One region of the Janthinobacterium sp. SUN128 genome, then DNA from elsewhere that is predicted to be linked to it. Evidence: predicted binding sites of a transcription regulator. Region 1 holds the regulator's gene; each other region holds the start of a gene.
The links. Region 1 encodes HrcA, which represses chaperone genes, less so after heat shock. Its sites were predicted from a motif close to TTAGCACTCNNNNNNNNNGAGTGCTAA; they were not measured.

Region 2: groES (co-chaperone GroES) is a predicted target of HrcA. The motif match lies at 2,960-2,986, and genes of this name have one in related genera.
Region 3: rpoH (RNA polymerase sigma factor RpoH) is a predicted target of HrcA. The motif match lies at 2,875-2,901, and genes of this name have one in related genera.

Annotation. Positions count from the first base shown of each region.
Region 1 covers NZ_JAPWHY010000001.1:4,287,050-4,296,785, forward strand. The annotation lists gene O3297_RS19375 (barstar family protein) at 1-142, opposite strand, end outside; gene dapB (4-hydroxy-tetrahydrodipicolinate reductase) at 151-960, opposite strand; gene O3297_RS19385 (outer membrane protein assembly factor BamE) at 980-1,603, opposite strand; gene fur (ferric iron uptake transcriptional regulator) at 1,799-2,230, shown strand; gene hrcA (heat-inducible transcriptional repressor HrcA) at 2,279-3,295, opposite strand; gene O3297_RS19400 (HAD family hydrolase) at 3,398-4,123, opposite strand; gene O3297_RS19405 (hypothetical protein) at 4,368-4,967, shown strand; gene O3297_RS19410 (hypothetical protein) at 5,003-5,584, shown strand; gene mmsB (3-hydroxyisobutyrate dehydrogenase) at 5,771-6,673, opposite strand; gene O3297_RS19420 (enoyl-CoA hydratase/isomerase family protein) at 6,701-7,831, opposite strand; gene O3297_RS19425 (enoyl-CoA hydratase) at 7,824-8,609, opposite strand; gene O3297_RS19430 (acyl-CoA dehydrogenase family protein) at 8,606-9,736, opposite strand, start outside.
Region 2 covers NZ_JAPWHY010000001.1:3,536,177-3,545,912, forward strand. The annotation lists gene O3297_RS15995 (diguanylate cyclase) at 1-464, shown strand, start outside; gene O3297_RS16000 (EVE domain-containing protein) at 461-925, opposite strand; RNA gene ssrS (6S RNA) at 1,005-1,182, opposite strand; gene O3297_RS16010 (cell division protein ZapA) at 1,237-1,548, opposite strand; gene O3297_RS16015 (DUF904 domain-containing protein) at 1,548-1,838, opposite strand; gene O3297_RS16020 (hypothetical protein) at 1,968-2,714, opposite strand; gene groES (co-chaperone GroES) at 3,228-3,518, shown strand; gene groL (chaperonin GroEL) at 3,569-5,218, shown strand; gene O3297_RS16035 (hypothetical protein) at 5,467-5,943, shown strand; gene O3297_RS16040 (GNAT family N-acetyltransferase) at 6,029-6,586, shown strand; gene O3297_RS16045 (oligopeptide:H+ symporter) at 6,668-8,242, shown strand; gene O3297_RS16050 (alpha-D-glucose phosphate-specific phosphoglucomutase) at 8,294-9,736, opposite strand, start outside.
Region 3 covers NZ_JAPWHY010000007.1:115,223-124,958, reverse strand. The annotation lists gene ftsY (signal recognition particle-docking protein FtsY) at 1-979, shown strand, start outside; gene O3297_RS27685 (cell division ATP-binding protein FtsE) at 988-1,731, shown strand; gene ftsX (permease-like cell division protein FtsX) at 1,728-2,648, shown strand; gene rpoH (RNA polymerase sigma factor RpoH) at 3,066-3,959, shown strand; gene O3297_RS27670 (hypothetical protein) at 4,050-4,316, opposite strand; gene O3297_RS27665 (hypothetical protein) at 4,496-4,948, shown strand; gene O3297_RS27660 (antibiotic biosynthesis monooxygenase) at 4,945-5,292, opposite strand; gene O3297_RS27655 (cytochrome P450) at 5,289-6,416, opposite strand; gene O3297_RS27650 (helix-turn-helix transcriptional regulator) at 6,493-7,191, shown strand; gene O3297_RS27645 (ABC transporter ATP-binding protein) at 7,202-7,933, shown strand; gene O3297_RS27640 (CPBP family intramembrane glutamic endopeptidase) at 7,930-9,736, shown strand, end outside.

The DNA of each region.
Region 1 (9,736 bases):
CATCGCGCAGATAGCTGAGGCAATCAACCCAGGCGTCCATGCTGTTGCCGTAGAACTCGGGGAAACCGAAGGCTTGCACGCATTGCGCGTGAAAGCTCGCTTCGTCGGTGATGTCTTTTCCATTCAGGATGGCAGTGGCCATGGTCTTCCTCAGTTCTTCAGCGACAGCACATCCTGCATGTCGAACAGGCCGGTCGGCTTGTCGGCCAGGAAACGCGCGGCGCGCAGGGCGCCGTGGGCGTAGGTGACGCGGCTGCTCGACTTGTGGCTGATCTCGATGCGCTCGCCGATGCCGGCAAACAGCACCGTATGATCGCCGACGATATCGCCGCCGCGGATGGTGGCAAAGCCGATGGTCGACGGGTCGCGTTCGCCCGTCACGCCTTCGCGGCCGTACACGGCGCATTCCTTCAGGTCGCGGCCCAGGGCGCCGGCCACCACTTCACCCATTTGCAGGGCGGTGCCCGATGGCGCATCGACCTTGAAGCGGTGATGCGCTTCGATGATCTCGATATCATAGCCTTCGGACAGGCTTTTCGCGGCCAGTTCCAGCAGCTTCATGGTGACATTCACGCCCACGCTCATGTTCGGCGCGAACATGATGGCCGTCTTTTCGGCGGCGGCGGCAATGGCGGCCTTGCCCGCATCATCGAAACCCGTGGTGCCGATGATCATCTTGATGCCATGCTCGGCGCAATACGCCAGGTGCTGCAAAGTGCCTTCGGGACGCGTGAAGTCGATCAGGTAATCGGCGCCGGCCAGGCCGGTGGCCAGATCGGATGCGATCAGCACGCCGGCAGGCTTGCCGAGAAAGGCAGCAGCATCCTGGCCGACGGAAGGCGATCCAGCGCGGTCGAGGGCGCCGGCCAGCACGGCGTCGGGCGCATTGCTGACCGCTTCGATCAGGATATGGCCCATGCGGCCGCTGGCGCCAGCGATGGCAATTTTCAGTTCAGTCATTTTATTCTCTTACAGCAACTTATTTGGTGGGTTCGGCAGCAGGTGCAGGCTCGGCGGCAGGTGCAGGCGTCACTTCCGGCTTACTCACAGGAATGGCGGGCGCGGCATCGGCCGGCACAGGCACGGCGCTTGGCGCCACGGGCGATGGCACGGCGGCGGCAGGCACGTCGGCCTTGGCGACCTTGGCGAACGGCGACGGGCCGGCGATACGGTCGATGTATTCTTTCTCCGTCGGCAAGTTGCCGCCTTCGAAACGTTCAACCTTGCCATCCTTGCCGAAGTACACGACCACGCGGCTGCTGGTGGTTTCGCCACTGCCCCGGGCCAGGCGGAATGGATAATCCCAGCGGTCGGCATGGAAGATATCGGTCAGCAGCGAGGTGCCGAGGACGAAACGCACCTGGTCGCGCGTCATGCCCACTTTCAACTGGGCCAGCATCTCTTCGGAGACAAAGTTGCCTTGTTGAATGTCAGGACGGTAGGGCGAGAAAAACCACATGAATTTTTGCAGCGGCGTAATGGTGGTCGTTTGTGCGCCCTGTTCGGGGACCAGTTCCTTGCCTTCTTTTTGAGCAGCTGCCGGTTTTTCGCCAAGGATGCCACGGCTGGCGCAGCCGGACATGGCCAGCGCGACACAGACCATGCCTGCCACGACTGGTGCTCGAAATGAAATACGGTGCCAGAGAGATGGCAATACAGCCGGTGTTACGCGCATAAATGACCTCAATTTGATGAACAAAACGCCAGGAGTGGCCGGCCTGCCAAAAAATGCATATTTTGGCACTCCCCGCTAAAACGCTATATGATAAAGCACCTGACCCACATACGAGCAACAAACATGAGTAACAATCCTAGTGATCTCAAGGCAAGCGGCCTGAAAGCCACCCTGCCACGGCTGAAGATACTCGATATCTTCCAGAGTAGCCCGGTACGCCACCTGACCGCGGAAGACGTCTACAAGATTCTGCTGGCCGACAATATGGATGTCGGCTTGGCAACTGTCTACCGCGTCCTGACGCAATTCGAACAGGCAGGCTTGCTCAACCGCAACCATTTTGAAACCGGCAAGGCGATTTTCGAACTCAACGAAGGTTCCCACCACGACCACCTAGTGTGCCTCGACTGTGGCCGGGTCGAAGAATTCTTCGACGAAGACATCGAAGTGCGCCAGCAAAAGGTAGCCGAAGAGCGCGGCTTCAAGATCGCCGAACACGCCTTGGCCATCTATGGCAACTGCATCAAGACGGCTTGCCCGCACAAAACCGCCTGACCACAGCTGGCCGCTCCCACGGGGCGGCTGGCGCGCCAGGCAGTACGATCAATGATGGCTGAGCGCGCTTGACAGCAACTTGGCCGTGATATCGACAATCGGGATGACGCGCTCGTAGGCCATGCGCGTCGGTCCGATCACTCCCAGCGTGCCCACGATCTTGCCGTTGACTTCATACGGCGCCGTCACCACGCTCATCTCATCCATCGGCACCAGGTTCGATTCGCCGCCGATGAATATCTGCACGCCCGTCGCCTTGCTCGATACGTCGAGCAGCTGCATCAAACCCGTTTTTTGCTCGAACATGTCGAACATCTGGCGCAGCGAATGCATATTCGATGACAGATCGCTCACGCTGAGCAAGTTGCGCTCGCCGGAAATCACCATGTCATCGCTATGGTCGGCCATCGCTTCGCTGCCCGCTTCCACGGCCGCCTGCATCAGGCTGCCCATATCGTCGCGCAACTGGCGCAATTCGCCCTGCAGGCGCACGCGCACGGCATCGAATGACAGGCCGCCATAATTCTGGTTGATGTAATTGGCCGATTGCACCAGTTGCGCCGGCGTATAGTCGGCCTCCGTCAGCAATAAACGGTTCTGCACGTCGCCGCCGGGAGCGACGATGACGAGCAGGATGCGTTTTTCGGACAGGCGCAGGAATTCGATTTGCTGGAATACGGATTCGCGGCGCGGAGTGAGCACGACGCCGGCAAACTGCGACAGCGACGACAGCATCTGCGCCGCGTTGGCGATGGTTTTTTGCGGTTGCGGCGTCTGCAGGCGCATGCGCGACTCCACCAGATGCTCGTCCAGGTGCCGGACGGTCAGCAAGGTATCGACAAAGATGCGGTAGCCGCGCGGCGTGGGGATGCGTCCGGCCGAGGTGTGAGGGCTGGACACATAACCGAGCTCTTCCAGGTCGGCCATGATGTTGCGGATCGTGGCCGGCGACAGGTCCAGGCCGGAAATTTTCGACAAGGCGCGCGAACCGACCGGCAGGCCGTCGGCGATATATCGCTCGACCAGGGCTTTCAGCAGTGTTTGGGCACGTGTATCGAGTTGCATGGTGTTTTATTTAAGCAAGTATGTTGTTAAGCAAGCGGCAACGAAAGCGGCCGAACGTGCATCAACAGCGCCTATTATGCACGTTCGCCCGCCCGGCGGCGATCAATCTTCCAGTTGCCCCTGCAGCCACAGCAGCAATTCATCGAAGTTGGCGCAGATGGCGTCGGGCTGCACGCCGGCGGCCAGGTGCGCATCGCTGCCCTTGCGGTTCATCCACACGGCGCGCATGCCCGCCCCTTGCGCTCCCGTGACGTCGAAATACAGGTCGTCGCCGACATACACGGCCTCATGCGGCGCCACGCCCAGCGCGGCGCAAGCGGCCAGGAAGATGCTCGCGTCAGGCTTGGCCACGCCGAAATCGCTGGCGGCGATGGAGACTTTAAAATGCTGTGCCAGACCGATAATTTCAAGGTCCGCATTGCCATTCGAAATCGAGCCGACCAGCATGCGCTGGCCCATCCAGGCAAGGCCAGGCAAGACGTCGTCATACGGCTGGACGCGATGGCGCGCAGCCAGGAACTGCGCGATGGCGCCATCGACCAGGACAGGATCCTCGCCGGCAGCCTCGAATGCCGCCAGCAAGCCCGCGCGGCGTAACTCGATCAGGTTGCCATGGAAATGCGGTTGTTCATGGAGCATGGCCAGGCGGTGCTGGCGCAGCACCTCGATGGAAAACTGCTGCGCCACCTTGGGCGCATGCGTGGCCAGCCAGTCGTGCAGCAGGGTTTCCGCTGCGGCAATCACGGGCGCGATGGGCCACAAGGTATCGTCGAGGTCGAACAGGATGGCCTTGGGCGGCACGGCAGGTTTTACAGGGGCAAGAGACATGGGATTCACGGTGGATGCCACGCCACAGTGCGCAGCCTGCCTCTATTGTCGCATTGATCGCCGCCGCCGGCATGGCTGCGCCTCCATGAAATGGGGCCGGGCCAGCGCTTCCCGGCGAAAAATTGTTACAGGGTGATACAAGGCAAGATCATTCAGCTTGCCAGATAGACTAAAATAGGCGCCATTCCAATGCGGCGCCAGCGTCCGCGTTGCGCTACCCAACCTAATTCGTTTTGGAGAATGTATGAAAAATTTGTACCTGCGCTCGATGCTGGCGGCGGCTTGCGCCGTCACACTGGCAGCCTGCGGTGGCAGCGGCGGCAACCTGTATTTGCAAGGCCAAGTCGTCGGCCTGGCCAAAGATGGCCTGATTCTCCTGAATGACGGGGAAAGCTTGCCGATTCCTGCGGGCCAGGCCAGCTTTGTTTTCACCAAGCTGGTCAAGAACGATGACCGCTACAATATCACTATCGCACAACAGCCCAAGGGTGCCGTTTGCACCATTATCAATGGCGTCGGCAAGGCATCGAGCTACTCCGTGACCACGGCCCAGGTGAACTGCCAGACCAACGCCTACCCGCTGAGCGGCACGGTCACGGGCCTGACCACGGATGGTTTGCGCCTGGTGATGGGCCCCAACGGCACCACCCTGCTGGCTGGCGCCACCACCTACGAATTCAAAAGCGTTGATGACGGCGCCTCGTACGGCATTTCCATACTGGCTCAGCCAACGGGCCTGACGTGCCGCTTCCAGGGTTCCAGCAGTGCCGATGGCAGCGATACGGTCGGCAAGATGGGATCTGCCGCCACGACCGCAGCCACACTCGACTGCAAGCCGCAGTAATCCTTGCGATCCGTCACCTATTTTTGGAGAAATACATGAAGTTATCCTGCTTGCGCCCTATCGCCGCACTGCTGCTGACCTTGGGACTGGCCGCTTGCGGCGGCAAGGCCTCGTATGATGTCAGCGGCACGATCTCAGGCTTGAACAATGAAGGACTGATCCTGGTCAATAGCGGCGACTCCCTGCCGGTTCCTGCGGGGAAAACAGCGTTTACCTTTGCCAAGCGCATCGACTATGGTACCGACTACAACATCACCATCCAGCAGCAACCGGCGCACATGACTTGCAGCATCAGCGGTGGTTCCGGTTCGGCTGGTCATTACCTCACTATCAGCGCCGCTGTTGCTTGCGCGCAAAACAGATATACCGTGGGTGGCACGATTTCCGGCCTGACGGTGGACGGTCTGGTGCTGATTAACGGTAGTACCACAACAACAGTGGTCAAGGACGCCACGACCTTTACCATGGCCGGCTCCGTCGCCTATGGCGATACCTATGGCGTCAGCGTCTCCGTGCAGCCGAAGGGTCTGCTGTGCGTCGTACAGCCGGGCACAGGCGGCGGCACCATGGGCGAAGCGAATGTGACATCGGTAAAGGTCGCCTGCAATCCGGCCTAAGTTGTAGTAACGGTAGCCGCCAGGCGGCTACCGGGAAGAGATATCATGAAAATCTATATTTGATATTCAAAATATAAATTGGAGTTATATGTGGCGATGCAGCATAATGCATCTGTCTCCTCCAACTCTTCCAAGAATTGGATTTAGCCCGCTTTTACCAGCGGGCTTTTTTTTGCCCAAAATTCCTCAGGCAGGCTTGTTCAAGCCCGGCTGCAGCATTTGCACGATGCTGGAGAAATCCTGCTGCGCATAACCGGCTTGCGCATGCATCTGGTACAACTGGCGCACCAGACCGCCCAAGGGCGTGGGCGCATTCGCCGACAGGGCCGACTGCTGCGCCAGGCCCAGGTCCTTCAGCATCAGCGCCGTGCCGAAGCCGCCCGTGTAATTGCGCGACGCGGGCGTGCCGTCCATGACTCCCGGCCACGGGTTGTACACTTCCAGGGTCCAGTTGCGGCCCGAGCTCTTGGCCATGATGTCGGACAACACTTTCGGGTCCAGGCCATGCGCCACGCCCAGGTTCAGCGCCTCCGCCGTACCGGCCATCAAAATACCCAGCAGCATGTTGTTGCAAATCTTCGCCACCTGGCCCGCACCCGCCTCGCCCGCATGGAAGATGTTCTTGCCCATCTTCTCCAGCAAAGGCCGCGCCTGCTGCAAGGCCGCTTCGCTGCCACCGACGATGAAGGTCAGGGTACCGGCCGCCGCGCCCGCCGTGCCGCCCGAGACGGGCGCATCGATCATTGCAAAGCCGCGTTCGCTGGCCGCCTGCGCCACCTGGCGCGCCACGTCGGCGGCGATGGTGCTGCAATCGATGAACAAGGCGCCCGGCTTGGCCGAGTCCAGCACGCCACCGGCCGCCAGGTACAGTTCCTGCACGTGCTTGTTGGCTGGCAGCATGGTAATGACGGCGTCGGCCGTCTGTACGGCCGCGCTGGCGGACGCTGCCGCCGTGGCGCCCGCCTCGACCAGCGAAGCCACTGCCGCTGGCGCCAGGTCGAACACGGACACGTGGAAGCCGGCGGCCACCAGATTGCGGGCCATCGGCGCGCCCATGTTGCCCAGGCCGATAAAAGCGATATGTTGCATGGTGAAAGTCTCCAGTTATTCTTTTATTTAAGGTAGATCCGCCAATGGATGCTGTGTCCACGGCGCCGCAAAATACTCGTCCAGATACGCTGCGCTGACGTCGGCCAGGCTTGCCGGCTGCCACTGCGGCGCGTTGTCCTTGTCGATCAGCAAGGCGCGCACGCCTTCGCGGAAATCGGCATGGGCGCAGCATTGCACGGCAACGATCAATTCCAGCTGGAACACTTGCGCCAGGCTCAGATGCCGCGTGCGTTCGCGCATGGCCCACACCAAAGCGGCCGAAGTGGGCGCGCCCTTGTCCAGCGAGTGGGCCGCCTTTTGCAGCCACGCCGAATCGCCGTCATACGCGGCAATGGCGGCCACCACTTCAGGCAAGGTGGGCGCTTGCGTCAAGGCGGCGATGGCGTCGAAGTTGGCGCGCACTTCCGAGACGGGCAACACCGTCGTTGGCGCCGAAAAGCCGCGCAGCAACCGGTCCAGCTGTTCGCTGTTCGCCTGCGGACTCGCTTGCCATTGCGCCAGTGCCAGCGCGTCGAGCACCATGGCCCGCTCTTCCTGGCGCAGGAAATAGTCGCCGAGACCCGCAAACAGGGCATCGGCCGCGTTCAATGGCGCGCCCGTCAAGCCCAGGAACAGGCCGCTGCGTCCCGGCATGCGGCCCAGGAACCAGCTGCCGCCCACGTCGGGAAACAGGCCAATGGTGATTTCCGGCATGGCGATGCGCGTGCTTTCCGTCACCACGCGGTGACTGGCGCCGGCCATCAGGCCCAGGCCGCCGCCCATGACGATGCCGCCGCCCCACACCATCAGCGGCTTTGCATAGGTATGGATGCGGTGGTCGAGCCGGTATTCTTCGGCAAAGAAGGCCAGCGCCTGCGGGTTAGGCACGACGCCCGGCTGCTCGACGATGGCCGTGCGCAGGCTGCGCACGTCGCCGCCCGCGCAGAAAGCCTTGTCGGTCGACGATTGCAGCACCACGCAGGCGATGGCAGCGTCGCTGGCCCAGCGCACGAGAGCGCCATCGATGGCGCGTATCATGTCCAGGGTCAAGGCATGCAAGGACTTTGGCGCATCGAGGGTGATGACGCCCAGCTTCATGCCGCCGGGACAGTCGCGTTCCTCGATTTTCACAGTTTCAATCAGGGTACTTTCAGCCATTCTTCCACTCCGCCGGACGTTTTTCCAGGAACGCTTGCACGCCTTCTTTCTGGTCTTGCGTATCGAACAGGCCCAGGAACAGGGTGCGTTCATCGGGCAGGGAGTTGACCAGCGGATGGCTGCGCGCGCCCTGGATCAGGGTCTTGCACGCCGTCACGCTGCTGGGGCTTTGACGGGCCACCTTGGCGGCCAGGGCCAGCGCCGTGGCGGCAGCCTTGCCGGTTGGCACGACTTCCTCGACCAGGCCGATAGCCAGCGCCTTGGCCGCATCGACCCGTTCGCCACATAAAATCATGCGCTTGGCCCAGCCTTCGCCCACCAGCCACGGCAAGTGCTGCGTGCCGCCCGCGCACGGCAGCAAGCCGACGGACGCTTCCGGCAAAGCCATCTGCGCATGTTCTTCAGCAATACGGATGTCGCAGGCCAGCGCACATTCGAGTCCGCCGCCCATGGCATAGCCATTGATGGCGGCAATGCTGACGCCGCGAAACGCGGACAACGCCTCGAACGCCTCGCCAAACGCGGCGGCCATGGCGAACGCCGTGTCCTTGTTGCCATCGGCAAACACCTTCAGATCGGCACCGGCAGAGAAGAACTTGGCGCCGCCGCCCGTGATCACGAGAGCGTACACGTCCGGGTCGGCATTCAGGTCGGCCACCAGTTGCGTCAGCGCGTTCAGGCTGGCCTGGGTCCACGTATGGGCGGGCGGGTTGTCGAGCGTCACCAGGGCCGTATGGCCATGGCGTTCCAGCAGCAAATTTGTATACACTTTGGTCATCGCAGATTCTCCGTGGCGCCGTCTTTCAAAATCGCTCGCGCGACGATCAGGCGCATGATTTCATTCGTCCCTTCCAGGATCTGGTGCACCCGCGTATCGCGCACATGGCGCTCGAGCGGGTACTCGCGGATGTAGCCATAGCCGCCATGCAATTGCAACGCATCGTTGGCAACATTAAAACCCACATCCGTGGCGAAACGTTTTGCCATGGCGCAATATGCCGTGGCGTCGGGGCTTTCCTGGTCCAGTTTCCACGCCGCCAGGCGCACCATCTGGCGCGCCGCCACCAGTTCCGTCAGCATGTCGGCCAGCTTGAATTGCAGCGCCTGGAATTGCGCCAGCTCGCGGCCGAACTGCGTGCGCTCCTTCATGTACGCTTGCGCCCGCGTGAGGGCTGCCTGCGCCGTGCCCACCGAGCACACGGCGATATTGATGCGCCCGCCATCGATGCCCTTCATGGCAATGGCAAAGCCTTCGCCTTCCACGCCCAGCAAGTTCGCTGCCGGCACTTTCACCTGGTCAAAGCTGATGATGCGCGTGGGCTGGCTGTTCCAGCCCATCTTTTCTTCCTTCTTGCCATACACGATGCCGGGCAGATTGGCCGGCACGGCAAAGGCGGAAATACCGGCCGCGCCCTCGCCGCCGGTTCTCGCCATGACGATCAGCATGTCCGTCTGGCCCGCGCCGGAAATGAAGGCCTTCGTGCCGTCGAGAACATAAAAATCGCCCTCCTTCACTGCCTTGGTGCGCAGGGAGGCCGCGTCGGAGCCCGACTGCGGTTCCGTCAGGCAATAGCTGGCCAGTTTCTGGCCGGCGGCCAGGGCCGGCACCCATTCGTCGCACAGGGCTTCCTGCCCCCAGCGCGACAGCATCCAGGTAGCCATGTTGTGGATGGTGATATAGGCCGTGGTCGAGGTGCAGCCACCTGCCAGCTCTTCAAACACGATGGCCGCATCCTGGCGGGAGAGGCCAAGGCCGCCCCAGCGCTGCGGCGTGTAGAGGCCGCAAAAGCCCATCTCGCCCGCCTTGGCGATGGTTTCCACGGGAAAAATCGATTCCGCGTCCCAATGGGCCGCGTGCGGCGCCAGTTCGCCTTCGGCAAACGCGCGCGCCGCCTGCTGGAACTC
Region 2 (9,736 bases), 750 kb from region 1:
TCGCCAACCGGCGCTGCTTCGACCAGACCCTGCAGCTGGAGTGGCAGCGCGCCGCGCGCAACAATCAACCGCTGGCGCTGCTGATCATCGATATCGACTTCTTCAAAAGCCTCAACGATACCTTCGGCCATCCGTATGGCGACGCCTGCCTGCAGCAGATCGCGGCGGCCCTGCATTCCGCGCTGCCGCGCGCCAGCGACCTGGCGGCCCGCTTCGGCGGAGAGGAGTTTGCCGCCATCCTGCCCGCCACCGATGGCGCGGGCGCGCTGGCCGTGGCGCACAAGATGCAGGAAGCGATTGCCGCGGCCGCCATCGTCCACGCGCCGTCGCGCGGCGGCCTGGTGACGGCCAGCATCGGCCTCGCGCTGAATGACGCAGGACAGACGCCGGAACAATTGCTGGCCGCCGCCGACCAGGCCCTGTACCGGGCCAAGCAGAATGGCCGCAACCGGGTCGAAGGCTAGCCTGTCAGCTTGCCGGTAATGACTTCCCATTGCGCCGGCGTCACGGGCGTGATCGACAGACGGCTGCCTTTCTTGAGCAGCAGCATGTCTTCCAGTTCCGGCATCTGGCGCATCTCGGACAGGGGCAGCAGCGCCGTCTTCCTGACGCCGCGCACGTCGACGCTGATCCAGCGTGGCTGCTCTTGCGTGGCCTTGGCATCGAAATATTTTCCGCCCTCTTCAAACTGGCTGTGATCGGGATACGCGCCGCTGGCCACTTCGGCCACGCCCGCCACGCCCGGCTGCGGGCAGCTCGAGTGATAGAACAGCACGCCATCGCCCGGTTGCATGCCATCGCGCATGAAGTTGCGCGCCTGGTAGTTGCGCACACCGAACCACGGCATGGTGTGTTTGGGCGCCGCCATGAGGTCGTCGATGCTCACTTCATCGGGTTCGGATTTCATCAGCCAATATTGTTTCATATTCACTCCCTATCAAAAGCAACAGGCGTAAAAAAACGGTTGCGCATCGATGCTGCAACCGTTTTCTTGGTACTGCAAATTGGGCCCCGCCTGTGCCGCTATGCCGGCATCCCGAACCAAACGGTTCAAGGTGGTCACGTTAGTTCAATTTCGGGTTCGTCGAACGAGCGACGCTCACTCCCATCAAACAAAATTCGCAACCGATGCGCATAAATGGTTCAAGGAATATATGGCAATCGCGAACACCGCAGGGTAGACCCAAGTTTACTCCTTTGATCGCGCATCGCAAAGACAAATCGTCGCGTGCACGCTTAAAAAAGGTTTTCCTGGGGCGTCAGCGCGCTGTCCAGGACTGTATGCATGGCCGAGATTTTCTGCTTCACTTCCAGTATCGTCAATTCCGACAGCGGACCTTGCGGCGACTTCACGGAAAGGAATTCCGCGGCCACGCCCAGGGCGGCCAGCACGGCGATGCGGTCGTTGCCCTTGACCTTGCCCGCGTCGCGGATGGCTTTCATTTTGCTATCGAGATAGATCGCCGCTTCGCGCAGCGCGCGCTCTTCGCCGTCGCGGCACACCATGCTGTAGGACTGGCCCATGATATTGACATCGACACGCGGCATTACGCTTCCTTCTCGTTCTCGGCACTATAGGCGCCCGCTTCCGAAGCGGCTTGCTCCAGGCCGGCTTGCACCAGTTCGGGAATTTTTTCCAGCAAAGCTTCCACCCGCTCCTGCGCCTCGCGCATGCGCTGCACATACAGGGCGTTCTCGGCGGCCAGCGCGGCATTGTCCTTGCGCAGTTGCGCGTTTTCACGGCGCAGCGCATGGGTCATTTCGGCCAGCAGGCCTATTTTGTCGGATAATTCGTTGAATTCGGAAATCATCCCGCCACTATAGGGCGGACGCTCCATGGGCGTCAATCGAATCACGCCGCTGTCACACATATTTACATCAATGCAGGGCAGTTGGCGGACAATACACGCTTTTTCCGGCGCTTTTCGCCAAGTGCGCGCATCTGCCGGCGCCGCGATGGCAGCGTTTTACTCGTCGACGTAATCGGGTTCGATATCGAGTCCGCCATAGCGGTTTTCGCAAGAGCGGCGCGTCAGCGTCTGTTGTCCGCCCTTGCCGTCAAGAACCATCGTCAAGTCGCGGCAAGTACGGCGATAACTGCCAGGCTTGGCGTCCGTCCCCGAGGGCGTCAGGCGCACTGCCAGCGGCACCGCATTGCCCAGGCCCTTGTTGCTCCACTGGCGCGTCTTGCCATCCTCTTCATCTTTCAAGGTGCGCACGGCGGCCGTCAGCAGCGCTTTCTGTTCCCTGGCATTGAGCTTGGCGATGGTGACGTCGGACAGGAAAGGCGGATACACGACGGGCGCCGGGTCCTTGCCCTGCACATCCCAGCGTCCGCTGTTCTGCGAACAGGTGCGGCGGCTCAGGTCCTGCGACTTGCCGCCTGCGGTGACGACGAATTTCAGGTCGCGGCACACGTGCGCCTTCAAGCTGTGTTCCGTCATGCCGGAGTTGCTGAAGTTATATGTGACCTTCACCAGCACGCCGCTGTCGCCGCCGTTGTCCCACACATGGGCTTCCTGGTCGTCGTCATCCTTGTTCAAATCGTTGAACAAGTCATTGAGCAACATTTCCTTTTCCAGCGGCGTCAGGGCCGCCACGGTGATCTCGTCGACGATGGTGGGCGTTTGCGCCGCAGCATTGCCCAGGCAGGCGAGACCGACGAGAGTAGCGCCCAACAGGCGCCGGGCGGGATGGGAAATCGGGAATGGCATGGCGTGCTTTCTGGTGCGAGTGGTGATATTGATATGCAATTGCAATCATCTTATCAAATTTCATAGTCAAACTCTGTTTCCTATGCGTACAGGAACGCCCCCTCTCCGAACGGCATGCTAGAGTCGCGCCTGTTGCTGACGCCCGGGAACGAGATTTGTGCTGGCGCAAACCCTGTGTAGATGCAGGCTCTGCTCAGCATCTATCTATATGTTCCCCTTGAATAAGCCCCCTACCGTCCCTATAATTAGCACTCGTTAGTAGAGAGTGCTAACAAACTCTTTCGTAGCAATCCTCAGGAAATGATGGTGCTTGCCAGGCCACTGCAGGGAACGCTACGCGGCGGGCGACGCCGCGATGCACCACTGCCGGATACAGGCAAGGACAGGATGACATGGGGTTTGCTTGACCGTTGCGGGCTGCTTTCAACGGCGGTCACTGAAAGCACGTCTGGCGCTGTGCCAGGCATGTATTCATTTAGCAACACCTATCCATTGAACTTTAAGGAGTTTTGTATGAATCTGCGCCCATTGAACGATCGCGTCATCGTCAAACGCCTCGACCAGGAAACCAAGACTGCGTCCGGCCTCATCATTCCTGATGCAGCTGCTGAAAAACCGGATCAAGGCGAAGTCCTTGCCGTAGGCAATGGCAAGATTCTCGACGACGGCAAAGTGCGTCCTCTGGATGTCAAAGTGGGCGACCGCGTCCTGTTCGGCAAGTACGCCGGCCAAACCGTCAAAGTTGACGGCGATGAGCTGCTGGTCATGCGCGAAGAAGACATCATGGCGATCGTCGTCAAGTAATTGTTTCCACGTTGTAGACAGATACATCCCGAAACTCAGGAGAATTGAACATGGCAGCTAAAGAAGTAGTATTCGGCGACGCAGCGCGCGCCAAGATGGTCGAAGGCGTCAACATCCTCGCCAACGCAGTCAAAGTAACGCTGGGCCCGAAAGGCCGCAACGTGGTCCTGGAGCGCTCGTTCGGCGCCCCTACCGTCACCAAGGATGGTGTCTCGGTAGCGAAAGAAGTTGAACTCAAAGACAAGCTCATGAACATGGGCGCGCAAATGGTCAAGGAAGTTGCTTCCCGCACCAGCGACAACGCCGGCGACGGCACCACCACCGCAACCGTGCTGGCACAAGCCATCGTGCGCGAAGGCATGAAGTTCGTTGCCGCCGGCATGAACCCGATGGACCTGAAGCGCGGTATCGACAAGGCAGTTGCTGCCACCGTCGAAGAACTGGCGAAAATCGCCCGTCCTTGCACCACGACCAAGGAAATCGCCCAGGTTGGCGCGATCTCGGCAAACTCGGACTACTCGATCGGCGAGCGTATCGCTGAAGCGATGGAAAAAGTCGGCAAGGAAGGCGTCATCACCGTTGAAGACGGCAAGTCGCTGAACGACGAGCTGGACATCGTTGAAGGCATGCAGTTCGACCGCGGCTACCTGTCGCCATACTTCATCAACAACCCGGAGAAACAAGTTGCCGTACTGGACAGCCCATTCGTCCTGCTGTGCGACAAGAAAATCTCGAACATCCGCGACCTGCTGCCGGTACTGGAACAAGTCGCAAAAGCTGGCCGTCCACTGCTGATCATCGCAGAAGACATCGAAGGCGAAGCGCTGGCCACCCTGGTTGTGAACAACATCCGCGGCATCCTGAAAACTTGCGCAGTGAAAGCACCTGGCTTCGGCGACCGCCGCAAAGCCATGCTGGAAGACATCGCTGTCCTGACCGGCGGCCAAGTGATCGCTGAAGAAGTCGGCCTGACCCTGGAAAAAGTGACCCTGGCCGAACTGGGCCAAGCGAAACGCATCGAAGTGGGCAAGGAAAACACCATCGTTATCGATGGCGCCGGCGAAGCAGCTTCGATCGAAGCACGCGTGAAACAAGTGCGTGTACAGATCGAAGAAGCGACCTCGGACTACGACCGTGAAAAACTGCAAGAGCGCGTCGCCAAACTGGCTGGCGGCGTTGCCGTGATCAAGGTTGGCGCAGCCACCGAAGTCGAAATGAAAGAGAAAAAAGCCCGCGTTGAAGATGCACTGCACGCGACCCGCGCTGCCGTGGAAGAAGGCATCGTGCCAGGCGGCGGCGTAGCCCTGCTGCGCGCACGCGCCAACATCACGGTCAAGGGCGACAATCCTGATCAAGACGCTGGTATCAAGATCGTCCTGCGCGCAATGGAAGAGCCTCTGCGCATGATCGTGCAAAACGCTGGCGAAGAAGCTTCGGTCGTCGTGGCAGCCGTACTGGCTGGCTCGGGCAACTACGGCTACAACGCTGCCAACGGCACGTATGGCGACATGGTGGAAATGGGCGTCCTGGACCCAGCCAAAGTGACCCGTTCGGCGCTGCAAAACGCCGCTTCGATCGCTTCGCTGATGCTGACGACCGACTGCATGGTCTGCGAAATCGCTGACGACAAGGCAGGCGGCGGCATGGGCGGCGGCATGGGTGGTATGGGCGGCATGGGCGGCATGGACGGCATGATGTAATGTCCGGCGGCCAGTCGCGCAGGCGACGGCGCGACTGGCCGCATACGCAGGGACAGGGCTGGCAGACCAAAAGCTGCCAGCGCCTCCCGGCGGCCCCGAAAGCCACCTTCTACGGAAGGTGGCTTTTTTTCGCCTGTTGATTTTACAAGCCCGTTTGGCAAACCCGTTCGGCAAGCCCGGCGATTGCCGGCCTGTGCGTTTTGCTTTAGCATGGCCGCCATCCTCCACCTTCTTACGCCACTACCGCCATGCCGCCACGCGCCTCTTCTTCCAAAACCACCATCATCGCCGGCATCCTGGCCGGCTTGCTGGCCGCCGGGCTCGGTGCTTTCTACCTGCATCAGCAGTCCGCGCCGCAGGCAGACAATGCCCCGACCGCGAACAGCCAGACGGCGGTGCCGGAGCAGAACGCGCGCGCCGTCGATGCGCTGATGGCTTTGCCGGAAATCAAGGCATGGTCGGCGCATATCGAAAAGGCGTCCGGCGGCCGCGCGCACGGCGCCGTGATGGAAACGTCGCCCGAGACGCGCCTCGTCGATGGCGTCGTTTACTACCAGCTGAGCTTTTTCGAAAGCACGCCCGATGCGGCGCACCGGTGGGAGAGTTTCGTCGTCACGCCCGATGGCAAGCACATCCTCGTCGACGACATCGTCAGCGGCGACCTGATCAGCCTGGAACAATGGCGCAAGGACAATGCGCCCATGCAGCGCATCGCCACGCAGTAACACCCCAAGCCGACGCGATGGCCAGGGACACTGGCGTTGCAGCGCAAGCTTTACTTTCTGGCATCGAAGCCCGATACTCGCCCACATGCCCGCCATCACCGTCCGCCCCCTCACGCCAGACGACGCCAGCGCCTACCGCGCGCTGCGCCTGGCCGGCATCGCCGAACTGCCCGCCGCCTTCTGCACCACGCATGCGGCGGAAAGCGGCTTGCCGCTGGCACAGATAGCCGAGCGCCTGCACGCCACCTCCCACCAAATAATATTTGGCGCTTTCACCAAGGAACAATTGATCGCCATGGCCGGCCTGCGCCGCGAACCGATCGCCGTCGTGCATGACAAGGCCAGCCTGTGGGGCGTGTACGTGGCGCAGCAGGCGCGCGGGCGCGGCGCGGGACGGCAACTGGTGCAGGCCGCCATCGACCATGCCTGCGCCATTCCCGAGCTGGGCCGCGTGCGCCTGGCCGTGGCGCAGGACAACCACGCGGCATTGACTCTGTACCTGGCTTGCGGTTTTACCCTGGAGGACTGTCCCGCATCGGATGGCATGCTGCAAATGCAGCTGTGGCTGCCCCGCCCTGCGCGCGCAAGTGCCGAAAGTAATGTCTTTATGAAAATCAATACCTTACAAATCCCTGCGAAATAGCGGACAGGCCGTTTTTTCTGTTGCAAGCAAACGCGGCAGGCCTTAGCATCGCGGCTTACAAAAAAAACTTGGGGAGAGCCAATGTCATCGGCCGAGACACAAACCGCCACGGGCAAGATGCCCCGGCAAATACCGTACATCATCGCCAACGAAGGCTGCGAACGCTTCAGCTTTTATGGCATGCGCAACATCCTGACGCCATTCCTCATCAGCACCCTGCTGCTGATGATCCCGATCGACCAGCGCACGGGCGAAGCCAAGCACGTCTTCCACACCTTCGTCATCGGCGTGTACTTCTTCCCGCTGCTGGGCGGCTGGCTGGCCGACCGCTTCTTCGGCAAATACAACACCATCTTCTGGCTCAGCCTCGTGTATTGCGCCGGCCATGCCTGCCTGGCCCTGTTTGAAAACAGCGTCAACGGCTTCTATTTCGGCCTGTTCCTGATCGCCTTCGGTTCCGGCGGCATCAAGCCGCTCGTGGCCTCGTTTGTCGGCGACCAGTTCGACCAGACCAACAAGCACAAGGCCAAGCTGGTGTTCGACCTGTTCTACTGGATCATCAACTTCGGCTCCTTCTTCGCCTCGCTGCTGATGCCGCTGTTCCTGAAAAAATACGGTCCATCGATCGCCTTCGGCATCCCCGGCCTGATGATGCTGGCCGCCACCATCGTCTTCTGGATGGGCGCCAAAAAATACGTACACGTGCCGCCTGCACCGCCGAACCCCGATTCGTTCACCCGCGTGGCCCGCACGGCCCTGCTGGCGCGTGTCGACGGCGGTTCGCGTCCCGGCCTGTATGTGGCCTACGTCGGCGTGATCGGCGCCCTGTATGCGTTCTACAGCATTCCCGAATGGGGCTTCGTGATTTCCGCGTGTACGGCGCTGGTATTGCTGCTGGCCTTCGGCAGCATCGGCACGGCCATGCAGCTGGAACGCGCGCGCGGCATCCACCCCGACGAAGCCGTCGAAGGCGTGCGCGCCGTGCTGCGCATCCTCGTCATCTTCGCCCTCGTCACGCCCTTCTTCTCGCTGTTCGACCAGAAGGCTTCGACCTGGATCGTGCAAGCGAACACCATGGAAAAACCAAGCTGGTTCCTGCCGGCGCAGATGCAGGCGCTGAACCCGATGCTGGTGATGCTGCTGATCCCGTTCAACAACCTGGTGCTGTACCCGATGCTGAACCGCTTCGGCCTGGAAGCGACGGCCCTGCGCCGCATGACGGCCGGTATCGGCTTTTCCTCGCTGGCGTGGATCGTCATCGGCTTGCTGCAGCTGGCCCTCGACAGCGGCAATGCCGTCTCCATCATGTGGCAGATCCTGCCGTACGCCCTGCTGACATTCGGCGAAGTGCTGGTCTCGGCGACAGGACTCGAGTTTGCCTACAGCCAGGCGCCCGTCTCGATGAAGGGCGCCATCATGAGCTTCTGGAATCTGTCGACCACGGTGGGTAACTTGTGGGTGCTGATCGTCAACCGCAGCGTCATGAACGAAGGCGTGATCGGCAAGATCGCCGAAAGCGGCATCAGCGTGACAGCCTTCCAGATGTTCTTCTTCGCCGCCTTTGCCGCCGTCGCCATGCTGGCCTTCGGCCTGTATGCGAAGCGCTACAAGATGGTCGATAACTACCGCCAGGCGGCCATCCCGGCAAAAGCATGATGCCGGTTTGACCTGCCGCAATGAAGAAGGGCGCCCTCGGGCGCCCTTTTTTTACGTCGTCACGGTCGGCCCATCGCGCCCCGTGCGCTCGCGTATCTGCGCCAGTTGCTCGGCCACGGCGATCAGTCCCGCCAGCGCTTCCTGGGTCGGGATGCCGTGCTGCGCGACATCGGCTTCATAGCGCTCCAGGTACAGGCGCAGGGTGGCGCCTTCGGTACCCGTGCCGGACAGGCGCAGCACGATGCGCGCGCCGTCCGTCATGACGATGCGGATGCCCTGCTGCGCCGCCACGGAGCCATCGACGGGGTCCGTGTAGCTGAAATCGTCGGCCAGCGCCACCGTGTAGCCATTGACTACCTGGCCCGGCAAGGCGGCCAGCTGGCCGCGCATGGCCTCCATCAACTGCTGCGCGCTGGCGCTGTCGATGTCTTCGTAATCGTGGCGCGAATAATAGTTGCGGCCATACGTAGCCCAGTGCGCGCGCACGATCTCTTCCACCGATTGCTTTTTCTCTGCCAGCAGGTTGAGCCAGAACAGCACGGCCCATACGCCGTCCTTTTCGCGCACGTGGTTCGAGCCCGTGCCGTAGCTTTCTTCGCCGCACAAGGTGGCCATGCCGGCGTCGAGCAGGGTGCCGAAGAACTTCCAGCCCGTCGGCGTCTCGTAGCACGGAATGCCCAGCGCGGCCGCGACCCGGTCGGCCGCGCCCGACGTGGGCATGGAGCGGGCGATGCCCTTCAAGCCCGCGCGGTAGCCGGGCGCCACGGTGGCATTCGCGGCCAAAATCGCCAAGCTGTCCGACGGCGTCACGTCGAAGCGCCGGCCAACGATCATGTTGCGGTCGCCGTCGCCATCCGAGGCGGCGCCGAAGTCGGGGGCCTCATTGTCACCATCTCCGGCCGCCATGATGGCAATCAATTCCTGCGCGTTGACGGGATTCGGGTCCGGATGGCCGCCGCCGAAGTCTTCCAGGGGCACGCCGTTGATAACGCTGCCCTTCGGCGCGCCCAGCATGCCTTCCAGGATGGCCGTCGCATACGGACCGGAGACGGCGTGCATGCCGTCAAAGCAGATGCGCAAGCCGCCCGCGAACAGGGCACGGATGGCGTCGAAGTCGAACAGCTGCTGCATCAGTTCCGCGTAATCTTGAACCGGATCGATCACTTCGACCGTCATCTGCTCGATGCGCACCGAACCCGGTTTGTCGAGGTCGATGTCGGCAGCGTCGCTGATGCGGTATTCGGCGATGCCTTGCGTGCAGGCGTAGATGGCCTCGGTGACCTTTTCGGGCGCCGGGCCGCCATTGGCGATGTTGTACTTGATGCCGAAATCGCCATCGGGACCGCCCGGATTATGGCTGGCCGACAGGATGAGGCCGCCGCTGGCGCCATGCTTGCGGATGACGCAGCTGACGGCCGGCGTCGACAGGATGCCGCCCTGCCCCAGCAGTACGCGCGCGTAACCGTGCGCGGCCGCCATGCGCAGCACCGTCTG
Region 3 (9,736 bases), on a different contig from region 1:
GCCTGCCCCGCAGCCTGCCGCTACGCCCCTGAGCGGTGCGCCGGCCGAGCTCGTGCCCGTGATCGTGGCCGCCGAACCCGAGAAAAAATCGTGGATGACGCGCCTCAAGGCGGGCCTGTCGAAAACCTCGAACACCCTGTCCGTGCTGTTTGTCGGCGCGAAGATCGACGACGCCCTGTACGAAGAGCTGGAAGCGGCGCTGCTGATGTCCGACGCCGGCATCGACGCCACGGAATTCCTGCTGACGGAACTGAAGAAGAGAGTCAAGGAAGACAAGCTGCTCGACGCGGCCGCCGTCAAGGCCGCCCTGAAGGTGCTGCTGATCGACCTGCTCTCGCCACTGGAAAAGCGCTTCGAGCTGGGCCGCCACAAGCCGCTGGTGATGATGATTTCCGGCGTGAATGGCGCCGGCAAGACCACCACCATCGGCAAGCTGGCCAAGCACATGCAGTCGAACAACCAGTCCGTGCTGCTGGCCGCGGGCGACACCTTCCGTGCCGCCGCGCGCGAGCAGCTGATGGTCTGGGGCGAGCGCAACAACGTCACCGTGATTTCGCAGGAATCGGGCGACCCGGCCGCCGTGGCTTACGACTCCGTGCAATCGGCGAAAGCGCGCGGCATCGACGTGGTCATGGTCGACACGGCAGGCCGCTTGCCGACGCAGTTGCACCTGATGGAAGAATTGAAGAAAATCAAGCGCGTGATCGGCAAGGGCATGGATGGCGCACCGCATGAAACCTTGCTCGTCATCGACGGCAACACGGGCCAGAACGCCCTCACGCAAGTGAAGGCCTTCGACGATGCCCTGCAGTTGAGCGGTCTGGTGATCACCAAGCTGGACGGCACCGCCAAGGGCGGCGTGCTGGCGGCAATTGCCCGCGTGCGTCCCGTGCCCGTGTATTTCATCGGCATCGGTGAGAAAATTGAAGACTTGCAGCCTTTCGTGGCTGCCGAATTTGTCGAAGCGCTGCTCGGATAAGCCCATACATGATTGAATTTCAGCACGTCTCCAAGCAATACTCCCCCGATGCCGTGGCGCTCAGCGACATTTCGCTCAGTATTGCCAAGGGCGAGCTGGTGTTCCTGGCTGGCCCGTCCGGCGCCGGCAAATCCACCTTGCTGAAAATGATCGCCGCCATGGAACGCCCCACGTCGGGCAAGCTGATCGTCAATGGCCAGGACATGGCGAAGATCAAGCCGGCCGGCGTGCCGTTTTTGCGCCGTAACATGGGCCTGATCTTCCAGCAGCAAAAATTGCTCAACGACCGCTCCATCCTGGCCAACGTCATGCTGCCGCTGCTCGTCGTCGGCGCCCACAAGGCGGCCGCCGAACAGCGCGCGCGCGCCGCGCTCGACAAGGTGGGACTGCTGGACCGCGCCATGGCGCGACCGCTGTCGCTGTCGGGCGGGGAACAGCAGCGCGTATCGATCGCGCGCGCCATCGTCAACCGGCCGCAGATCATCCTGGCCGACGAACCGACGGCCAACCTGGACCGCGCCAGCGCCAACAAGGTGCTCGACGCCCTGAAAGCATTCCACTCCGTGGGCGTGACCTGCCTCATTTCCAGCCATGACGAACAGATGCTCGACGCCGCCGCCCGCGTGATCCACCTGAAAAACGGCCAGCTGGTCGCCATCGACAAGGCCACGCAGGCGCCGGTCTTCGCGCCGCCCGATCCCGATTTTGCGCCCTCTCCCGACCAGGACGACGCGCAGGGAGAGCAGGCATGAGAGGCTGGTTCCGTCAACACCGCTTCGCCCTCGGTTCGGCGCTGATTCACTTGCGCAAGTCGCCGGGCGGCTTTCTATTGAACGTGCTCGTCGTCGCCATCGCCCTGTCGCTGCCGTTCGCCGGCTTGACCATGCTCGACAATGTCCGCCCCATGTCGGAACAGATGTCGGTCGACCCGGAAATCAGCGTCTTCCTGAAGATCGACACGCCGCGCGAGCAAGCCGTGGCCCTGGCGAGCGCCATGCGCAAGATCGTGGGCCCGCAAAAGGCAAAGATCGTCTTCATCCCGCGCGAACAGGCGCTGGACTCGCTGAAAAACAAGAGCGGCCTGGCCGATGTGCTCAGCACCTTGGGCGACAATCCCCTGCCCGACAGCTATGTGCTGAAACTCGATGCCTTCAGCAGCGCCAGCGAAGCGCAGGATGTCGATGCGGTGGCGGAACAGTTGCGCCAGCTGCCATTCGTGGAATCGGCGCAAGTCGATTCGGCCTGGGTCAAGCGCCTGGCGGCCCTGCTGGGTGTGCTGCGCCTGGTGCTGCTGCTGCTGGCGATCACGCTGGGCGTGGCCGTGATCGCCGTGGTCTTCAATACCATCCGCCTGCAGGTGATGCAGCAGCGCGATGAAATCAGCATCTCGAAATTGATCGGCGCCACCGATACCTTCATCCACCGCCCCTTCTATTACACGGGCGCCCTGCTGGGCCTGTGCGCCGGTGCGCTGGCCCTGGGCGCCGTGGCGCTGGCCTTGCAGCCGCTGAATACCGCGATTGCCGAGTTTGCCCGCCTGTATGCGTCCGAATTCCAGCTGGTGCCGCTGGCGCCGCTGCCGATGGCCGGCTTGCTGGCCCTCAGCGCCGGCCTGGGTCTGATCGGCGCCTTCCTCTGCGTGCAGCGCCACCTGGCGCGCCTGAACTGATCCTCTTTCGCATGGCGGCGCCTCCGGTGCCGCCATGCGCCCTCCCCATACTGCTGTTATCTTGATAATAAGCAAGTATTCTTAAGGCTCGCTTCAGCCAGAGGCCGTAGACTGGCCATGTTGTCGTAAAGCGGCCTGCGGCGCTGTTCAGATCGCTTTTTAAAGATGTATATCAAGCATTCATTCGCCATAGCATTTAGGCTATCAGGTCGATTAAATGTGCTGATTGGCACTCTCAAGCAGAGAGTGCTAATATAGGGACATACCAATAGCAGAACCGCCATGGACGCCAGATCAAGATGGTGCCGCGATCTGCAAAGTGCAAGACCGAATACGCAAAAACGAAGATACGAGCTGCCACGTCGCGTGACGTGGCCAACTGGAACAAAGCAAGACTACGAGGGAGAAAACATGACTATGATGTCCGCAACGTCCGCATTGGTTCCGACCAAAAGTAATGCGCTGGGCCTCGGGTTCACTGGCAATCTGGGCAATATCGACGCCTATATTTCGGCCGTGAACCGCCTGCCCATGTTGACCCATGACGAAGAAATTTCGCTGGCGACACGCCTGCGTGAAAAAAATGACCTGGCCGCCGCGCAAGAACTGGTGCTGTCGCACCTGCGCCTGGTGGTCTCGATTGCCCGCGGCTACCTGGGCTATGGCTTGCCGCACGCCGACCTGATTCAGGAAGGCAATATCGGCTTGATGAAAGCCGTGAAGCGTTTCGATCCGGACCAGGGCGTGCGCCTGGTGTCGTACGCCATGCACTGGGTGAAAGCCGAGATGCACGAGTACATCCTGAAAAACTGGCGCCTGGTCAAGGTCGCGACGACGAAGGCGCAGCGCAAGCTGTTCTTCAACCTGCGCAGTCACAAGACGGGCCTGGACGCGATGACGCCAAAGCAGATCGATGCGCTGGCCAAGCTGCTCGACGTGAAGCGCGAAGAAGTGATCGAGATGGAAACCCGCTTGAGCGGCCGCGACATCGCGCTGGAATCGCCGACCGACGATGAAGACGACAAGTTTTCGCCGATCGCCTACCTGTCGTCGGAGCAAAGCGAGCCGACCAAGGTACTGGAAGCGGAACAAGTGACGCGCCTGCAATCGGAAGGCCTGGAAACGGCACTGTCGAAGCTGGACGCCCGTTCGCGCCGCATCATCGAAGCGCGCTGGCTGGCCAACGACGACGGCTCCGGCGCCACCCTGCACGCGCTGGCAGAAGAGTTCGGCGTATCGGCCGAACGCATCCGCCAGATCGAAGTGGCGGCGCTGAAAAAAATGAAGGGCGCCCTGGCCGCCTACGTGTAATCGCAAGCAATGCCGCAATGCAAAAGGCGCCGCAAGGCGCCTTTTAGTTTTATAACTTGATATTTATCAACAGATAAACATTGTCAGCCCTTACGCTGCAGCCAAGCCCTTGGTGATCAGCTCGGCGACCAATTCATTCAGATCCGCGCCGCGCTCCTTGGCCAGGGTCTGCAATTGCAAGACCAGATCGCTGTTCAGCTTGACGGCGAATGGCACCAGGCCCAGGGCCTGATCGCGCTTGCGCTGCTCGCGGCGGTCGATGACCACCGCTTCCTTACCGAATGCACCGGCGCCGGGAACATTCATCTTTCCCATCAGTTTCTTGGCATCGCTTTTGGCCAGGTCGGTTTTTTTCATGGTTGTTTCCTGATTTTCAAAACAGCCATTCTACGCAGTAATCGGCGCGCCGCGTGGCTGGCGCATCAATTCACCGGCAGCACGCCAATAGTGCGCCGTAAAAATATCATTTTGTTACTATCATTTTCATCCCACACGTGAACAAGCACGCCGGGGACGCTCCACCTGAAAGGAAAAACATGCATTATCTGACCCGCTCTTACCGTACCGTGCTACTTCCCCTGTTCTTCGCCTGCCTGGCCGTGCTGGCTGGCTGCGGCGCGGCCGGCAGCGCTGGCGACGCGGAAAACACGCCGCGCAGCGTCACCCACGTGCTCTCGCCGGGCGAACAGGTGGCCATCACGGCCACCGATACCCTGAAACTCGAACGTGTCAACGACAGCCGCTGCCGCAAGGGCGCCGTGTGCGTGTGGAAAGGCTACGTCAGCTACAGTTTCAGTTTGCTCAACAGCGCACGCGCCACGGACATCGTCTTGTCCGACTCCATGCCCGGCGCCGCCAGTTCCGTCACCGTCAACCACCTGACGTTTACCCTGCTCGACGTCGATCCGGCCACGCCGCCCGCCCTGAATGCGGCCGAGCCCACGTACCGGGTCAAAGTGAAAATCACGCAGGGCGCACTGCCCCGCTAAACGCTGTGGCGCCGCCGGCTGTCGGCCGGCGCCTGCTGCCGGTCCAGCATGCCGTAATCGCGCACGACGGCGGCAATGCGCAGCCGGTAGTCGTCAAACACGCCCTGCCGGCCGGCCGATTGCGCCGCGCGGTGCGCTTCCAGCTGCCGCCATTGCGCCAGCGCCGCCTCGTCGCGAAAGAAGGATAGCGACAGCAATTTGCCTGGCTCGCTCAGGCTGCTGAAGCGCTCGATGGAAATGAAACCGTCCACTTCATCGAGCAAGGGACGCAGCGCGGAGGCCAGGTCCAGATACTGCTGGCGCCCTTCCGCGCCGGGCCAGACTTCGAAAATCACGGCAATCATTTCATTTCTCCCAGGCTAAAAACAGGGATGCGCGCGTTCAGCGACGGCAGATAACGCCACGCCAGCGGCATGCGGTCCAGCCCGTCGGCCCACGCCTGCAGGCAAGCCGTGGCGATGGCCTGCGCGATGGACTGGCCCGGACAGGCGTGGCGGCCATGGCCAAAGCCGCACTCCGCATGGCCGGCGCTGGCCAGCACGACGACGATCATCTGCCCGGCCGGCACGCGCACGCCATCGAACTCCACGTCTTGCGCCGTGTAGCGGCGCGTGTTGTGGATGGAGGGGTCATGCCGGCTGACCTCGCGCAGCAGGGCTGGCCACAGCCGGGGGGCGGCACGCACTTGCGTGGACAACTCCGGTTGCGTGCGCAAGGCAACTATGGCATTGCCCAGCAAGCCGGCCGTGGCATCGCAGGTCTGCGACAGCAGGCCCACGAGGTTGGCCAGCACGCCGCCCGAGGCCTGCCAGCCCAGCGCTTCCGCCTCGGACACGACCCTGGCCAGCAAGCTGCCGGGCAATGCATCCGCCTCGCGCAGCAACCCGGTAAAACCTTGCAGCAAGGCGTCGGCTGCCACTTGCGCACCGGCCAGTTGTTCTCCATTACTCAGCGGTGACAGGCAGGCGACGAAATCGCGCGTCCAGGCAGCCAGCGCCGGCCATTGCGCTGGCGCAAAACCCAGCAAGTCCGCCATGGCAAGCAGGGGCAGTTCGAACAGCGCGCCGTTCAATTGCGCAGCGCTGGCAGGCACGCGGTCGCTGGCCATGCGCCACGTCCGCGCCTGCAGGTGCGCCAGGTCCACCTGTCCCAGCGAACGCGCCAGCACCTGCTTCGGCACGGCATGCCGTTCGCCTTCATTCATGCGCACCAATTCCGCAAAAATCGCACCGCACGGCGTGCCCGCCAGGGTATCCGGCACCGGCTGGCCGGTCGGGCGCACGTGGCAATCGGGATGCTCGAGCACGGCGCGCACGCCGGCCGCGCCCGTCGCCAGCCAGCAGTCGAGCCGCGCATCGAAACGCAGCGGCGGGCCGTCCGCCAGGCGGCGATAGTAGTCATACGGCGCCGCGTGGGTAACGGCTGAAAAAGGGTCGGCGGGGTCGATAACAAAGTCGGCGAGCGGCATGCGCATTCCATTGCAGTGAGGTGGGGACACGAGTATGCTGCTCCTTCCACCACAACACTTCGCCCTGGAACGAATCATGGATGACAAGCTTCCCTCGGCCGACATGGGACTGGCGCAACTGGCCGGCGCCATCGCCGAACCGGCCCGCGCGCGCATGCTGTGCAGCCTGCTCGACGGCCATGCGCGCACGGCCACGGAATTGGCGGCGCTGGCCGAGGTGGGCGCCTCGACGGCCAGCGCCCATCTGGCGCGCTTGCGCGACGATGGCTTGCTGTCCATGCTGGCGCAGGGCAAGCACCGCTATTACCGCCTCGCCAGCGCGGAAGTGGGCCAGGCCCTCGAAGCGCTGCTGGTGGTGGCCGGCGTGGCGGCAACGCCGTTTACGCCCACCACGCCGGACCGCTTGCGCCATGCGCGCACCTGCTACGACCACATGGCCGGCAGCGTCGCCGTCACGCTGCACGACCAGTTGCAAGCGCAAGGCTGGCTGCTGGCCGATGGCGGCGAAGGCGAGTATCGGCTGTCGGTAGAGGGCGCGGCCGGCATGGCGGCCCTGGGCATCGACGTGCCGCAATTGCAGCGCCAGCGCCGCCGCTTCGCCTGCGCCTGCCTGGACTGGAGCGAACGGCGCGCCCACCTGGGCGGCGCGCTGGGGGCGGCCATCCTGCAGCTGGCCCTGCGCCAGCGCTGGGCCGAACGCGAACTCGACAGCCGCGCCCTGCGCCTCACGCCGGCCGGTGAACGGCGCCTGCTGGCCGCCTTCGGTGGAAGCTGAAGGGCACACGATGATCACATTCCAGGACCTGGCCAAACAGTACGGCGCGTTCGAGGCCGTCAAGCCGCTGACCTTGCAGGTAGGAAAAGGAGAGGTCTTCGGCTTCCTGGGCCCGAACGGGGCGGGAAAAACCACCACCATCCGCATGCTGATGGGCATCCTCGTGCCCAGCGCCGGGCGCGTGCTGGTCGATGGCCTCGATTGCCACCGCGATGGCGCCGCCGTCAAGCGCAAGGTGGGCTACCTGCCCGACAATCCCATCTTTTACGATTATTTGCGCGGCCGTGAAATCCTGCAATTCGTGGCCGAAATGCATGGTTTTTCGCACACGGAAGCGGCCGCCCGCGCGGCTCGCCTGTTGACGGAGTTCGGCCTGGACGAAGCGAGCGAGGATTTCGCCGTCAATTACTCGCTGGGCATGAAGAAAAAACTGGGCCTGGCCTGCGCGCTGATCCACGATCCGGCCGTGCTGATCCTCGATGAACCGATCAACGGCCTCGACCCGCGTGCCTCGCGCGACGTGCAGGAACGCTTGCTGCGCCGCGCCGCCGCCGGCGCCACCATCTTCGTTTCCACGCATTTGCTCGATATGGCGCAAAAGCTGTGCAGCCGGGTCGCCATCATCCACCGGGGCGCCCTGGTCGCCACGGGCAGCCTGGACGATATCCGCCAGCAGTTGTCCAGCGATGGCAGCCTGGAAGAGCTCTTCTTGCAACTCACCGATGAAACGTCGACGGCATGACAGCGGCGCCGCCCACCGCCTGGCGCGCCGTCTGGCTGCTGACCCGCTTGCGCCTGCAGCGCCTGCTCAACATCAGCGGCCGGGGGCTTTCCTTCAAGAAAAACAGTAAAAGCCGCCCCGCCACGCCGGGCAAGCGCGGCGGACGCTGGCTGCTGGGGGCACTGCTATTGCTGCCCATGCTGTTTTCCTTTGGCAGCATCGCCCGCCACAGCGTGCTGAACATGCATTGCTTGCTGGACCAGGTCGCCGCCTGCCAGGCGCGCGGCAGCCTGCACACGGACAGCGGCCTGCTCGACCCCGTCATCACGCAACTGATGGCCACGCCGTTCAGCGCGACGCTGATCGGTGGCCTGACCCTGCAGCTAACGCTGTTGTGGCTGGTCAGCGTCCTGCTGCCGCTGGGCATGGGGGAACTATCGAAGCCGGACTGGGACCTGGAATGGCTGGTCACCCTGCCCGTCAGGAAAAGTACCCTGCTGTGGGCGCGCGTGCTCGAACGCACGCTCGTCAATCCGGCCGGCTTGCTGGCCCTGTGGCCCAGCACGACCGTCATCGCCTGGTATTCGGGCCAGGGCTGGTTTTCGCCACTGTCCGGCCTGCTCGCCAGCCTCGTGCTGCTGGCCCTGGCCGCCATGCTGCGCACCCTGGTCGACACGGGTTTGCGCCTGTCGCTCACGCCATCCCGGCTGGGCAACCTGCAGGCAGTGATTTCCCTGGCCGGGCTGTTGCCCATGTATATCGGCATGTCCTTCGGCATGGGCACGGGCGGCTTCGCGTATGCCTGGGCGGCGGCCATGCCCGCCTGGAGCAGCTGGACGCCGCCAGGCCTGCTGCTGCGCCTGCTCAATGCCGATGGCGTGGCCGCCTTGCTGCCCGCCATCCTGCTGCTGGCGCAATGCTTGTGCTTGATGCTGCTGGGCATGGCCATCCTGCGCCGCCAGTTGCGCCATGGCGTCGTGGGCGCGGGCCAGCGCGAAGCCGCGCGCAAGCCGGCAGCTGCGCCATCGCCCACGCAGCGGTGGCGCCCGCGCATCGGCACGGCGATCCAGCGGCGCGAGCTGACGTTGCTCTTGCGCGACCGCAATTTTCTCGTGCAAGCCCTGCTGATGCCCTTGCTGATCCTCGGCGGGCAGGCCCTGTTTACGGGCCAGGTGCGCGACGTGCACGCTCTGCTGGCCAGCCCCGTCTTGCTGGCCTCCACCGGCTTTTTCCTCGGCACCTATGTGCTGCTGATGTCGGCCTTCCAGACGCTAAACAAGGAAGGCGGCGCGCTGTGGCTGCTGTACACGTTTCCCGTCTCCATCGAACAGGCGCTGCGGCAAAAGGCGCAGCTGTGGGCCATGCTGGCCCTGCTGTATCCATTGATCCTGTTCGGCGCGGCGCTGGCCTGGCTGCCCGCGTGGTCGTGGCAAACGGCGGGCCTGATGCTGCTGGCCCTGGCCGGCATCCCCTTGTATGCGCTGATCGCCGTGGCGCTGGGCGTGTTTGCCAGCGACCCGCTGGCCACGGAAACCACGGCAAAGGTGCGCCCCACGTATATGTACCTGTATTTGCTGCTCACCGGTCTGTACATCGCCGCGCTGGCCGCCGGCAGCCTGGTGCAGCAACTGGTTTTTGTCGTGTTCACGGGCGCGCTGGCCGTGGCCCTGTGGCAAAAGGCGCGCGACGCGCTGCCCTGCCTGCTCGATCCCGCCGCTTCGCCGCCAGCCACGGTAGCGGCGGCCGATGGCCTGATCGCCGCCATGCTGTTTTTCGTCTTGCAGACACTTTCCTTGATCTTGCTCAAAGGGAGCAGTGCGACGC